Regions from separate parts of the Paenibacillus sp. FSL R5-0475 genome, predicted to be linked through region 1. Evidence: riboswitches for the same ligand, from Rfam matches in the RefSeq annotation. Region 1 holds a riboswitch; the other holds the start of a gene.
The links. Region 1 has a riboswitch for thiamine pyrophosphate ahead of MKX41_RS05685 (ABC transporter ATP-binding protein). Riboswitches for the same ligand answer to the same signal wherever they lie in the genome.

Region 1 (6,936 bases):
TATCCAAAATCTTGATCACCCGCATTCATTAGCGGTAGTAGAATCGCCAGGCTCTTCTCTTCAATTTGCTTATCGAGTGGAGAGGTCTCATCTTCGTGTGCAAGCAGCAAATTTAACGCTTTTTCCGGATTGTCCTGCACAAATTGTTGTCCTTTTGTAATTGCATTTACAAACTTTTTGAAATAGGATTCAGAATTTTGTAGTCCTTGATCGCTGGCGACAAGGACTAGCTCATAATAATCGGGGACTCCGTAATCCGTGGGATTGAACGAGTTCACGGGATGACCTTCTTTTTTCAAGATTAATTGTTCGTGGTTAATGAACCCTCCCATTATGGCATCCACTTGCCCCGTCGCAATCGCCGGAATAAGGTCAAAGCCTACGTCGATTAATTTGCTGGCCTTAGGGTCACCCCCATCGTTCTGGATCATCGTACGAATCATGGCTTCATAAAGAGGAATGGAAGAATACCCAATCTGTTTACCTGTGAGGTCTTTTGGACTATGAATGTCACCATCCTGAGGTACCATTAAATGATTAAGCGGATGTCTCATAATCGCTGCAATAGAACGTACTGGAATGTTCTCACTGCGTGCCATGAGCACCTGAGGTTGATAGCTAAGCGCTAAATCGATTTGATTCGCTGCTACAAGCTTCAGTGCGTCATTGCTGTCTGCGGGCATTTGGATCTCTACGTCCAGACCTTCCTCTTGGAAATAACCATTCTGCTCAGCAGCATATAAAAAAGAGTGAACGGCATTGGGATACCAATCGAGCATAATCTTCAGCTTGTGCGTTTGTATAATTTCGTTATTAGATGAATTAGCAGGAGGACTACTTACATTGGATGCTTTTCCGCAGCTGGTGAAGATTAGGAGTGAACATATGAGAAATACGGGAATAAGCCATTTTCTTTGGAAATTCAAATCATTCATTGCTTAGATCCTCTTTTCTTTAAAAATAATGGTTCGAGCAGAGCTATCATCAGAAACAACACTACACCGAGCGCGGACAACAGAAATACAGCGGCGAACATTTCGGCACTTTGCATATTTCCGGCCATCCTTCGGCTAAAGTAACCGAGTCCTTTGCTGCCTCCAAGCCATTCGCCGATGGTTGCTCCAATCACGCAGTACACAATGGATAGCTTTAGTCCTGAGAAAAAAGAGGGCAGCGCCAGCGGAATTTGGGTTTTAGCAAGCAGTTGCCAGCGGTTTGCGCCAAATGTTAACAATAAGTCTTTGTAGGCTTGACCACTTGTACGAAGTCCGTCATATGTACTCACAACGACTGGAAAAAAAGCAGTTAGAAACACAACAGCCACTTTGCTCCACAGCGTATACCCGAACCACATAATAAAAATGGGGGATAGCGCGATTAACGGGATCGTCTGACTGATAATAAGGAACGGATAGATGGCTTTTTCAAGGGGGCGAAACAAGAACATTCCGGTGCCCAGCAGTGAACCACAGATAACCGAGAGAACAAAACCTACCAATATTTCCTGCAGTGTCGCCATTAAATGCGGTCTGAGTAATTGCCTGTGTTCGATCAATGCGATACCTATTGAAGAAGGTGCAGGTAGGATAAAGGCTGGAATCAAGTGAAGACGAACAGCTGATTCCCAGATCACAAGAATGAACAATAGCAGTAGAATGAAGGGGCCGTAATTGTTTAAATATTTTTTAAAAGGTATGGGATGCATACAGTCTCCGCTCCAACTCTTCCCGTAACGCTATAAACCGGGGTTCATAGTTCATCTTGTAATGTCTTGGCCTCGGTAAATCAACGATGATCTCCTGTAATTCGCTATGCACGCCTCCAGACAATAAATAAATCCGATCGCTTAGTAACAGCGCTTCCTCTAGATCATGGGTGATGAGCATCACTGTTTGATCCAGCTCATCCCAAAGCTCCAACAGCCAACGGTGTATCTCACGTTTGCTCATAGCGTCGAGCGCTCCAAATGGCTCATCTAGCAGCATAAGACCGGCCCCGCCGCCAGCTACAAGCGTTCGTAGAAATGCGACTCGCTGTTTCATGCCACCCGATAGCTCATGGGGATAAGCCCTCTCTACATCGGCCAAACCGAAGCGTGACAGCATTTCCCGAATGTGAGAGATCGTCTGTTGTTTACTAAACCTTGGTTTAATCTCCCAGGGCAAAAGACAGTTGTCGAGCACGGTTCTCCAAGGCAGCAGCAAATCCTGCTGAGGCATGTATGAGATCTGACCTAAGCGAGTAGAAGATGACGAGTTCAAATGAATTATTATTTTCCCATGAGTGGGTTCGAGCAAGCCTGCTATAGTTTTGAAAAGCGTACTTTTTCCGCATCCGCTAGCCCCAATGACAGAAACAAACTCACCTTGCCTGATATCCATGGATAGATCTGCGAATACAGGGAGTTGTTCTGATTCCGTAAAAGAGTAGGTTAAGCCTTGAATGGATAGGATTGTCGTGATGATCGAACCTCCTAAAAATTTGTGAGCGTTGGCTTCTTGGAAAGCATCGTACAAAACTTGCTTCGAAAGCCTACGCTTAAGTTTTGTGATTGATTGTAAACAAATAAAGACCCATTCATTTCCGGTGGGAAATAAATGGGTCAAAAAGTTCATTCAGCATAGGAACACTAAAAATGCATGGGATGAAAATTCTGCTCCACTTCCCTCCGCTGGTATGATCCAGATCAGGTTCCAAGGGTCCGGAGCTTGAAGCTCCGTCTCAGTCGGCCGACTCCCCTAGTGAAATAACAGGTCCATATTTAATTTGTTTATAAATATACCATATCTTTCTGAGATGTAAAGAGAGGATGTTGTGAAGGATTATTCTAAGAATGGGTAATATAAGGGTAGAGATTTACCTAATATTACAATTCCGATGAATATAATCGGAAAAAACCATTGACGGTAAACATCAGCCAGTGTAGTATACAATTTACCGGATGAATTCCGGGTAAAGAGAGGGGAATTAATAATGAAAAAACTAAGTTTAACTATTCTATTGGCGTTAACCGTGGTGTTTGTAGCGGCCTGCGGCAATAATTCGAATACCGATACTTCTAAAAATTCTTCAGCTGGAACGAATGGTGGAAATACAGCCACTGCGCAAAACAGTCTGGAAGCTGTTAAAGCTAGCGGCAAATTGCGTATAGGAACAGAAGGCACGTATGCACCCTTTACTTATCATGACGCTTCGGGGAAACTGACCGGCTTTGACGTAGAAATTGCTGAGGAAGTAGCGAAGCGCCTCGGTGTTGAACCAGAATTTTTTGAGACACAGTGGGACGGTATTTTTGCTGGGATGGATGCCAAGCGTTTTGATGTTATTTTTAACGAAGTATCCATTAATGAAGATCGTAAAGTGAAATATGATTTCTCTGAACCGTATATCGTATCTAAAGCGGTATTGATAGTGAGTGAAAACAATGAGGATATTAAAACATTTGCAGATCTTAAGGGTAAAAAAGCTGGACAATCTCTAACCAGTAACCTGTCCGATATCGCCCGTGAGAACGGTGCTGAAATCGTTGCTACAGACGGGTTCAATCAAGCGATGGACCTATTGACCTCAGGCCGTATTGATGCGACTGTAAATGATGGTTTGTCTTATCTGGACCTGAAAAAGCAAAAGCCTGATGTGAAAATTAAAGTGGTAGATGAGATTCCTGACGGTTCGCAAAGCGCAGCTGTTTTCTTAAAAGGCAACGATGAGTTGGTAAAAGCAGTTAGTGATGCAATTGTTGAAATGAAGAGCGATGGCACATACTTAAAGATTTCTGAGAAATACTTTGGTGCTGACGTTTCAAAATAATACAAGGTTTCAGAAGCTAACCAGCTTGGAGCCAAAAAAGGATGTCTAAAAATGGATGACCGCAAAATACAAATTTTCTTAGATTCACTGCTACCCCTGCTAAAAGCTGGGGTGGCTTTTACCATTCCTTTGGCATTGATATCATTTGCACTGGGACTGATCTTAGCGATATTGACTGCATTAGCTCGTCTCTCCCCGTGGGTACTTCCGAAGCTGATCGCTCGCTTTTATGTATGGGTCATTCGTGGAACCCCTTTGTTGGTGCAACTGTTTATTATTTTCTATGGTTTGCCGGCAGTTGGAATCGTGCTAGACCCTTTCATAGCCGCAACCATTGGATTTACGCTTAGTGTAGGGGCTTATTCATCAGAAATTATACGTGCTGCTATCCTGTCTATACATAAAGGTCAGTGGGAAGCGGCCTTCTCCGTTGGGATGACTCGTACCCAGGCACTGCGCCGCGTTATACTGCCACAAGCTGCCCGTGTTTCTGTACCGCCGTTATCGAATTCCTTTATTAGCTTGGTCAAAGACACTTCACTGGCAGCGACCATTACCTATACGGAGATGTTCAGAACAGCACAGCAGGTTGCTTCCACCTCCTATGAGCCACTGCTGATCTATTGCGAGGCAGGATTGTTCTATTTACTATTCTGCTCAGTGTTATCAGCACTGCAAAATTACTTGGAGAAACGACTGAGTCGTTACTCTGCGAGCTAAAGGGGGAGACAATTATGATTGAAATACTTAATTTGCATAAATCCTTCGGTGAGCTGCAGGTATTAAAGGGCATTGATCTCGAAATGGAACATGGCAAGGTACTGGTCATTATTGGCCCATCGGGTTCAGGCAAAACAACGCTTTTACGCTGCTTTAATCTGCTTGAAGTCCCTGATCAAGGAAGCTTATCGCTCAGTGATATTAAAATTAATTTCACGGATAACAAGAAAATCCCCCAGAAGTCCATTTTGGCATTACGCCAAAAAACAGGGATGGTTTTTCAGTCCTATAATCTTTTTCCGCATATGACTGCACTAGGCAACGTGATGGAAGGGCAGGTGACGGTCCAGAAACGATCCAAGGACGAAGCACGCGAACGTGCCCTTCAGTTGTTAACTAAAGTTGGCTTGGCGGACAAAGCGGATGCTTATCCGCACCAACTGTCTGGTGGCCAGCAGCAACGGGTAGCTATCGCTCGTGCCATGGCAGTAGATCCAGAGGTGCTGTTGTTCGATGAGCCTACCTCTGCGCTTGATCCAGAGTTGGTGGGGGAAGTACTTAAGGTTATTAAACAGTTAGCGGCAGAGGGAATGACTATGGTGATAGTGACCCATGAGATGAAATTTGCTGCGGATGTGGCTGACCGGATCATTCTGATGGATGGAGGCCATATTCTAGAGCAAGGGACTCCGCAAGAAGTTCTTGAGCATCCGCAGCATCCTCGTGCTCTACAATTTCTGAACAGAATTAGTGGAGAAGAAGTATAGAAGACGATCAAGACGCAAAAAAGCAGTCCAGGACTATACCTGGGCTGCTTTTTCTTGTTTACCATTCAATGTTATTGGTGTGTCGCTTCTAGGTTAGGATTTAATACCGGTCTTCAGAAATTCCAAAGCATTATAGAGCATAATCGCAGCTTCGGCGCGAGTGATTTCACTTTTTGGATTAAACTTCCCATTGGCGTCTAAACTATTAATCTTGTATTTAAGAGAACGTTGAATGCTGCCTTGATAAGAAGGATTCAGCGCAGCATCGTCAGCGATATCTACGGGCACTATATTGATCATCGGCAGATTCCCAATGCCTTCGACCCCTTGCACTAGATAATTGGTGAACTCTTCTTTGGTCATTGTTTTGGTTGGATCAATATCCTTAGGAAGCTCGACATGATTGTAATACGCATTGATAAAGGCTTCAGCGTACCAAGCTTTATCCTTGACTTTCGTGAACAAGCCACTGGCAACGGGAGCTTTGTTGAAATCAATAGCCGCGAGACTAAGCTGGAGTCCACCCGAAATGAACTGGATCCCTTGTGCTGTTGTTACTTTGGAGCTGGGCAAGAATTGGGATTCACTAACCCCTTTGATCAAGCCTTGATTTTTTAAAGAAATAATTTTTTCTTTGCCGTTTATATTATCAATATCCTTAAAGGTATTTCCGGCTGCAAATATTTGGCCACCCAAAGAGAAGGAGAGAATCGTAACGGTTGTAATCGCGGCTAACGTTCTTTTTTTCATATTCATGGTTATTTCACCTCGTTGTATGGATAGGCCTCGTGGCCGCTATCACAAACTTAAACGCAGAAAAATATGGAAAGGTTGCGGTCAAACCTATAATATTTCACGAAAAAGTAGATTTTGGCAGAAAAATAGGCAGGAATGGATGAAAGAACTTTGGATAAGAGAGCTGAAATGTTATAATGATGTCAGGCTCTATTCATTCGTGATTATTTTTGATATGATTATATCGTAAAGATTACTATTTACGTTTAATATTTGATGCATAAATGGGTGCGTCTCAGTGGATACGGATGTTAAATCATTCCGGGAAGGTAGGAGATCAAATGGATCAAATTTCAAATATCAGTCAGCTTTTTGCGGCGCAAAAATATAAATTAACGCCCCAGCGTGAGGCCATAGTGAACATATTGCTCGACAATGAGAAAGATCATCTCAGCGTAGAAGAAGTATATATGCTTGTCAAGAACAGTTATCCGCATTTAGGGCTGGCAACGGTATACCGTACACTTGAGCTCTTATGCGAGCTTCACATTGTAGAAAAGATGAACTTCGGAGATGGAGTCGCTCGTTACGATCTGCGCGGGAATGATCATTCTCACATGCATCATCATTTGATATGCAGCGTGTGCGGCAGGTTGGAGGAAATTAAGGATGACTGGCTGGTGGAGCTGGAGAAAAGAGTGGAACGTGAATATGGCTTTAACGTCACGGATCACCGCCTTGATTTCAAGGGCACTTATGACACATGTAAACGAACAGGCTGCAAAAAAGAAAAAGCAAACAAAGCGGTTTCTTAAGCCGCTTTCTACCTAAAAGAAGAAGCTGTCTCAGAAGTAGTAAGTACTACTTAGGGGGCAGCTTCTTTTTCGGAAAAGAATTAGGGAAA
Region 2 (6,936 bases), 4.7 Mb from region 1:
TTAGAAACGTACAAGAAAAAGAAATTCCACTGTTTGTGAACGCGGATGTTAAAGAAATTACTCAAAAAGACGGTAAGGCTAACGGTGTCAAAGTACTCTTTAACCAAGCTGATGAAAAAACCATTACAGCGAAGGCAGTTGTTGTAACAACAGGTGGTTTTGGATCCAACATGGATATGATATCAAAAGTTAGACCTGATCTGGAAGGATACGTAACGACTAACCAAATCGGCAGTACCGGCGACGGCATCAAGATGATTGAGGCACTTGGCGGAACCACCGTTGATATGGATCAAATCCAGGTTCACCCAACAGTTCAACAAGAAAAATCTTATCTGATCGGGGAAGCTGTACGCGGCGAAGGTTCTATCCTCGTGAATAGCGAAGGCACACGGTTCGTAAACGAATTGACTACACGTGATAAAGTTACCGAAGCGATCAATGCACTTCCTGAAAAAGCGGCAACGCTTGTCTTTGATTCCGGCGTCAAATCACGCGTGAAAGCAATTGAACAATATGACAAAATGGGCTTCGTGATCCAAGCGGATACCATCGAAGCATTGGCGAAAGAAATCGGTGTTCCAGCCGATAAGCTAAAAGCGACACTTGATACTTGGAACAGCGCGGTAAAGAACAAGAACGATGCTGAATTCGGCAGAACAACAGGGATGGACAATGATTTATCCGCGGGTCCTTACTACGCTATTAAGATCGCCCCAGGGATTCATTACACCATGGGCGGTGTGAAGATCAATACGAACACAGAAGTATTAAATAAAGACGGCGCTGCTATTCCTGGCCTGTATGCGGCTGGTGAAGTTACAGGTGGATTGCACGGTCAAAACCGGATCGGTGGTAACTCTGTAGCTGAAATCATTATTTTCGGCCGTCAAGCAGGGATTAAATCTGCTGAGTTTGTACAAGCACAATAAGATTTAACTGCTATTCTGGTTAAAACAAAAGAACCGCTTGGGCTAATTGAAGCCCGGGCGGTTCTTTGTTTAATCTCTCGTTTAAAGTGAGTGGAGTGACCTCTATTCAAAAAGCTACTTCTCGCTTTTAGCTTGTTCTTCTCGCATCCACTGTGACAGCTGGCGTTTGAGTTTAAGGAATTCCGGGGAATCCGTAATCTCATCGCGGCGTGGCCGTGGAAATGGCACATCAACAGTATGTAGGATGGAGCCGGGGCGACCCGAGAATACATAAATACGATTCGAGAGCAGCAACGCTTCTTCGATGTTATGGGTAATGAATAGCACGGAGCGGCGATTCTCCTCCCACAGCTCCAGCAGCCAGCGCTGCATTTCACTGCGAGTTAGTGCATCCAATGCGCTGAAAGGTTCATCGAGCAGCATCAACTCCTGCGGAGCCAGCAATGCTCTGAGAAAAGCAGCACGCTGTTGCATCCCACCAGACAGCATATGCGGATAAGCCTGTTCGAATCCATTCAAGCCAACCTTGGCGAGCCACTGGCGCGCTTCTTCACGAGCTCCATCCTGCAGAGCGCCTTTAATTTCCCCGGCTAGAAGTACATTATCTTCAATCGTTCGCCAAGGAAAAAGCGCAGGCTGCTGCGGCATATAACTGATTTCACCACGTTGACCCGTAACGGCTCTACCGTTCATGCGGATCGTTCCTGCATCGGGCTTCACTAGTCCGCCGATCATATGGAATAAGGTGCTTTTTCCGCAGCCGGAAGGACCGACGATCGAAACGAACTCTTGCTGCTCTACCTTAAGAGAGACGTTGTTAAGCACGTTCGTCTCGCGGCGACGATGGGTGAAGGACTTGGAGATGCCGCTTACTTCAAGAGCAGGTGGTGCAGTATGAGCTTCAGGAGAGCTTATGTTTTCAGTTGTTCTTTGCTCTATTTGCGTCACTTGAGACATACAGGCATCTTCCTTTCTATGAGTTACGGCGCGGTTTCCAGCGAACTAACCATTTTTCGAGCAAGGCGATAATCGCAAAAAGCACAAGACTAAGGAGCACAATAATAACAATAGCGACAAACATCCGATCCGTACGGTAAGCCGATTTTTGCAGGAGCATATAATAGCCAATCCCTTTATCCGCGCCAATCCACTCAGCGACCACGGCTCCCATAACCGCATAAGTAGCAGATATTTTCACACCGGAAAATAGTGCCGGGATAGAAGACGGAAGCTCCAGCTTGGTGAAGATTTGCCACTTGCTTGCGCCAGCCATTTTCATATAATTCATCATGACCTGATCACTTTGAGACAAGCCGCCCATTGCAGCGACAGCTACCGGGAAGAAGCATACCAGTGTAATCAGCACGATTTTGGGCAAAAGACCGAAGCCAAACCAGATGATAAGCAGTGGTCCGAGTGCGATAGAGGGAACATTTTGACTCAGAATAATGAGTGGATAAAAAGCCCGTCTAGCCCAAGGTAAAAGATGCAAAAGTAGAGCGACGATCAAGCCTACACCTGTACCAATAGGAAAACCGATTAATGTGAGTCGGAGCGTAGCCATCGTATGAGCCCAGAGACCTGAGGCATTACTGGTGGATTCGCGAGCAATATCAGCAGGACTCGGCAGAATCCAGGATTCGATATGGAATAGAGAAACAGATAACTGCCATATGGTTAAAAAGAAGACGACCGCCACAAGGGGCGGCCATATTAGCTTCCAGGTCGATCTCACGGCCGATATTTCTCCGTCAATTTATCCATGCTGATTCCGTTAGGGTTATGAGCGATTTTGATTTGGGAGATCACGCTTGGACTACCTGCTTCGATCAGCGCCTCCTGCATTTGACGTACAACCTCCAGGAGCTCGCTCAGTTCACCTTCCATAGTAGTTTCCAGTGGATTCACCTGATGTTTAACGCCGGATTTTTGAATAACTTCAATCGCTTTATCTACGTATGGGATGGAGTCCTCATTGTTTGGAGTCTTAGGAATTACTTGAATGCTTAGCAATGTGTTAGCCACAATAATCAATCCTCTCAAATTGTATAGGTAAGTTCAAAAAGCCAACTTTGATAACGAAGTGTTTTCAGGAAGCAGATTCGGCGTCAAATCTTGAACGAACTTGGGAAGTCCGGTACTCACGTAGCACATCACTACGCTCCGTTCCTCCTTCCTCAAGTAACGTCCAACCTTCTTGGTTCTGAAAGCTGACTTTTTGAACTCTCATTGAAATAGGTAAGTTCAAAAAGCCAACTTTGATAACGAAGTGATTCATTTATAATTGTTATTTACTCCGCCGGTAAAAAATCATTCGTGAATGCACTAGCTGCATCCAGCGGTTTGTCCAGCAGCTTCAAATCATACATCCAGTCGCCGTAATTCTGCCAGACCTCGGTTTTTTGCTCTCCCCAGCGTGGGGCGTCGTCCTTATATTTCGGGCTAAGCCATTTTTGGCTAGCTAGGACAAGCTCGGCATCAAGGTCAGGCACAGCCTTGGATAATGTAGCGGCAGCCTCTTCTGGATGATCAATCGCATATTGATAACCCTTCGATGTGGCTTTCAGGAAAGCCTTCACCAAATCTGGATTCTCAGAAATCTGCTTCTCACTCGTGGTCAGCACAGGTGTGTAATAATCGAGCTGAGGCGCATAATCCTTCAAGTAGAGCATATCCAGAGGCTCACCACGCAGTTCGGCTTCAATACCGGTCCAAGCGTAGAAGATCCAAGCGAAATCAATGTCACGTTTGACTGCAGTAAAATAGTCAGCTTCACCAATACTGATTAGCTTCACCTTTTTCACATCGCCACCAACAGGGTCCATGATCGCCTTCATGGCTGCTTCCTCAGCGGGAGAGCCCCAACCTCCGTAAGTTTTACCCTCAAAATCTTTTGGTGATTTAATATTGCGATCCACTGGAGCGGCGAATCCCGAAGTATTATGCTGAATAATGGCTGCAATCGAGACAAGGGGAACGCCTTGTAGACGAGCTAGAGTCAATCCTTCCTGAGCGCTGATTCCAAAAGCAGCTTCGCCAGAGGTAACCATCGTATCAGAACCCGCTGCGCCAGGTTGAACGATTTCTACATCCAGACCTTCTTCCGCGTAATAACCAAGATCCTTGGCTACGTATAGACCGGTGTGGTTCGTATTCGGTGTCCAATCCAGTGCAACCTTAACTTTGGTAAGCTCTTTTGGAGCATTTGATCCGGTCGCTGCATTCGATTCCGCAGCATTTCCTTTGTTTCCGGCTGTATTCCCATTGTTGCTGCCGCATCCGGCAATCGCAAGAATGAGCATACAGGTGAGGCTAAGCATAAGTACTTTTTTGACTTGCATGTCTTCTTCTCTCCTTTAAGGTTGCCAGATCCCGTCATCCAACATGAACCATAAAGTGTAGTATGTACATTTCTTCTACATCTTTTGTGATCTACACAAAAAAAGCGCCCCGAGTGATCGGGACGCTGGCTTGGCGCAAGGTTAGTAAAGGTCACAGGGACCAAAACCAATTGGCGATTCCTACGCTGGCATTATCCAGATCAGGTATAAGGGTCAGTATCTTGTGGGATACAATCTCAGCCGGCCAATTCCAGCACCCCTGGTTCTATGAAGTTAACGGGTATTTCTCGCTTAAACGCTAATCGTCTTTATAAGGACGCTGAAGGCGTTTATGCTTGCATACGGTGTATTATAGACGGCTGTTCTCGGAATGTCTAGTAGCACGCTCCTAAATTTTTCAAATCTCTCCGTCCGTTTTCATTAATCCAGATCTTTATGTTTCTTGCGATGACGCCGCTTAAGCTCAGTAACCAGAGCACCTAGCGTAAGGACAACACTGATCATTATCCCGCTCATAATCACGAAAAGAGCAAGAAACTCAAAGGGGGAATAGCTAACCATCTTACTCCATTGAATCTTTCCATCCAGATCGTCAATGACTTGATTCATGCCATAAATCCCACTTACCACCGTAAATACAGTGAGGATCATCAGCAGATTATCCCGGCGCTTCGACTGGAACTTATCTTGATACTGAAAAAGGTCAGTCAAGGTTTCTTTTACTTCCTCGAACAGAGCGTCGTTCCCGTATACTTTACGCAGCTGAAGAAAAATCTCCCGTCCTTGCGACTGTGAAATCAGCTCCAAGAAATAGAACTTTGCCGAGAATTTATTAATCGAGTAGATTAAATTATCGATCTCATCATAATCGTGGTTTATGCGTAGTCGGGAATGCATATTTGCCAGCTTTAGCAGAACGATTTTGTGGAAAATATTGAGTAGAAATCCGTAATAATATTGCCCGTACATCTGGTTGGCGAGGCTAACGGCGATCTTTGGTTCAGCTCGGGTTAGACAGCAAAAGGTCTGCTCATTCATCATATAATACGAGTCTGGGCCCCATCGATTATAGGAATGCTCATGACAGTAGTTCGCAATATACGCTGGATCGCTGGCACTGGCATAGGGCTTCCCGTTCAGATCAATTCCATCAAGCTGAGAGGCGCGATAGCGTATATTTATACTAATCTCATCAGAATCCCCTTCACTCTGAAAGCCATAAAAGGCTTGCACCTGCATTCTTTCATCTACGAAAAAGGGAAGGGTCTCGAAATAAGCCCCATTGATATCCGAGTGATCCAGAAAAGGCTCCAGTCCATCCACCAGATTTCGGAAGACAAAATCCTCTACCATCTCATAGGTCTGTTCCCCGCAATGGATATAGGTGTAGTCATCCTGTACGAAGGTATTCTCAAGCGTCCGGAAGCGGTCCGCGAATTCCAGTGCAATACTAAAGGGAATCGAATCCCCCTCAAGCTGGACACGTATCGTCACAAATCCAAGCTGAAAAGGACATATGAATATATCCGTCGAGAGAATTTTAAAAAATATAGACTGCTGAGGAATCTCTAGAATACAGTCCAGATTATTGACTCTGGAAAAGCGGCGGAAAGAGTCTACATCCTTCTTGCGTGGAAAAAGAATGTGTGCAGCAAACGGTAAATAGGTGCGCTCCATCCGTTCATGGGAAACACAGTGATCTTCTCCGTAATAGGCATTTTCTAACTCTTTATTATCCAGAAAAAAACGTGTGAAGCCATCATCCTGCAATTGTTGGATAAGCTTCTTAGAATCACCCTTTTTTATTGAAAAGGGAAAAATAAACTGCATAAGCGCAGTATGTAATAAAGGCTCAGTTGAAAGCTTATCCATTCATCGTCCATCCTTGTGCTCAGAATATGCTTATAGATGACATTACCCTAAAAGGATTAGGTTGATACCATTTTAACATTCTAAATACTGGAACTCTTTCTTTGGACTGCTTGCCTGGATTGGAACCTCCATGCGGCAATGCTCAGCAAGAACAAGAAGGCGGCAAAACCGGCAAGTAATCCAGCAGTTTGTACCACCTTTAGATGGTCCATAGACCAGCCCATGAATAGGGGCAGCAGAGCTCCACCGACACCTCCAGCAGCGATCATTATGCTGGGTGTTGATTCTTCGGCTCCTGGCAGCATCTTGCTGGAGAAGACTAAAGCTATGGAGAAAATACCGGACATAAATAGCCCAAGTAGCATAATTACGATGAATGCAGCTAATAGATTATCTGTGAACGGAAAAAGAGCCAGCAGTAACAAGGTCAGTAAACAGCTACTTAAAATATATACACGGTAAGAAATTTTCTCTGCAATCACTCCAGCAAACAATCTTCCCGTAGACATAGCTAGCCAAAAGAAAGTGACTGTCAGCGCCGCCGCAGATTCTGTCATCCCTAGCTTGGCGATAAAGATGGCGGGCATAAAGTTGACCAGACTCATCTCCGTACCTACATAAAGAAAGAAGAAAAGGATGAAGATGCCCAGCAGAATCCATTGTTTCCCTTTATACGGAAGCTGTTTGCTGGACTGCGAGGAATGTGCGGATGCTGAGACTTTGCGAGGTGCTCGCTCGTCCAGTATGCGCTGCAGATTCCCAAAATGGCCTCTTCCCCAGAGGATGAGAGA

Region 2: linked by a shared signal. The riboswitch ahead of MKX41_RS26750 (ABC transporter substrate-binding protein) and the one ahead of MKX41_RS05685 (ABC transporter ATP-binding protein) in region 1 are both predicted to bind thiamine pyrophosphate.

The regions. Positions count from the first base shown of each region.
Region 1 covers NZ_JBBORK010000001.1:1,317,033-1,323,968, forward strand. Annotated here, with positions in the region: gene MKX41_RS05675 (ABC transporter substrate-binding protein) at 1-935, opposite strand, end outside; gene MKX41_RS05680 (ABC transporter permease) at 932-1,705, opposite strand; gene MKX41_RS05685 (ABC transporter ATP-binding protein) at 1,686-2,381, opposite strand; TPP riboswitch at 2,647-2,750, opposite strand; gene MKX41_RS05690 (amino acid ABC transporter substrate-binding protein) at 2,974-3,810, shown strand; gene MKX41_RS05695 (amino acid ABC transporter permease) at 3,862-4,530, shown strand; gene MKX41_RS05700 (amino acid ABC transporter ATP-binding protein) at 4,545-5,297, shown strand; gene MKX41_RS05705 (S-layer homology domain-containing protein) at 5,391-6,053, opposite strand; gene MKX41_RS05710 (Fur family transcriptional regulator) at 6,374-6,847, shown strand.
Region 2 covers NZ_JBBORK010000001.1:5,967,811-5,974,746, forward strand. Annotated here, with positions in the region: gene MKX41_RS26730 (flavocytochrome c) at 1-932, shown strand, start outside; gene MKX41_RS26735 (ABC transporter ATP-binding protein) at 1,047-1,889, opposite strand; gene MKX41_RS26740 (ABC transporter permease) at 1,906-2,667, opposite strand; gene MKX41_RS26745 (thiamine-binding protein) at 2,664-2,957, opposite strand; gene MKX41_RS26750 (ABC transporter substrate-binding protein) at 3,224-4,273, opposite strand; TPP riboswitch at 4,434-4,544, opposite strand; gene MKX41_RS26755 (hypothetical protein) at 4,694-6,145, opposite strand; gene MKX41_RS26760 (MFS transporter) at 6,226-6,936, opposite strand, start outside.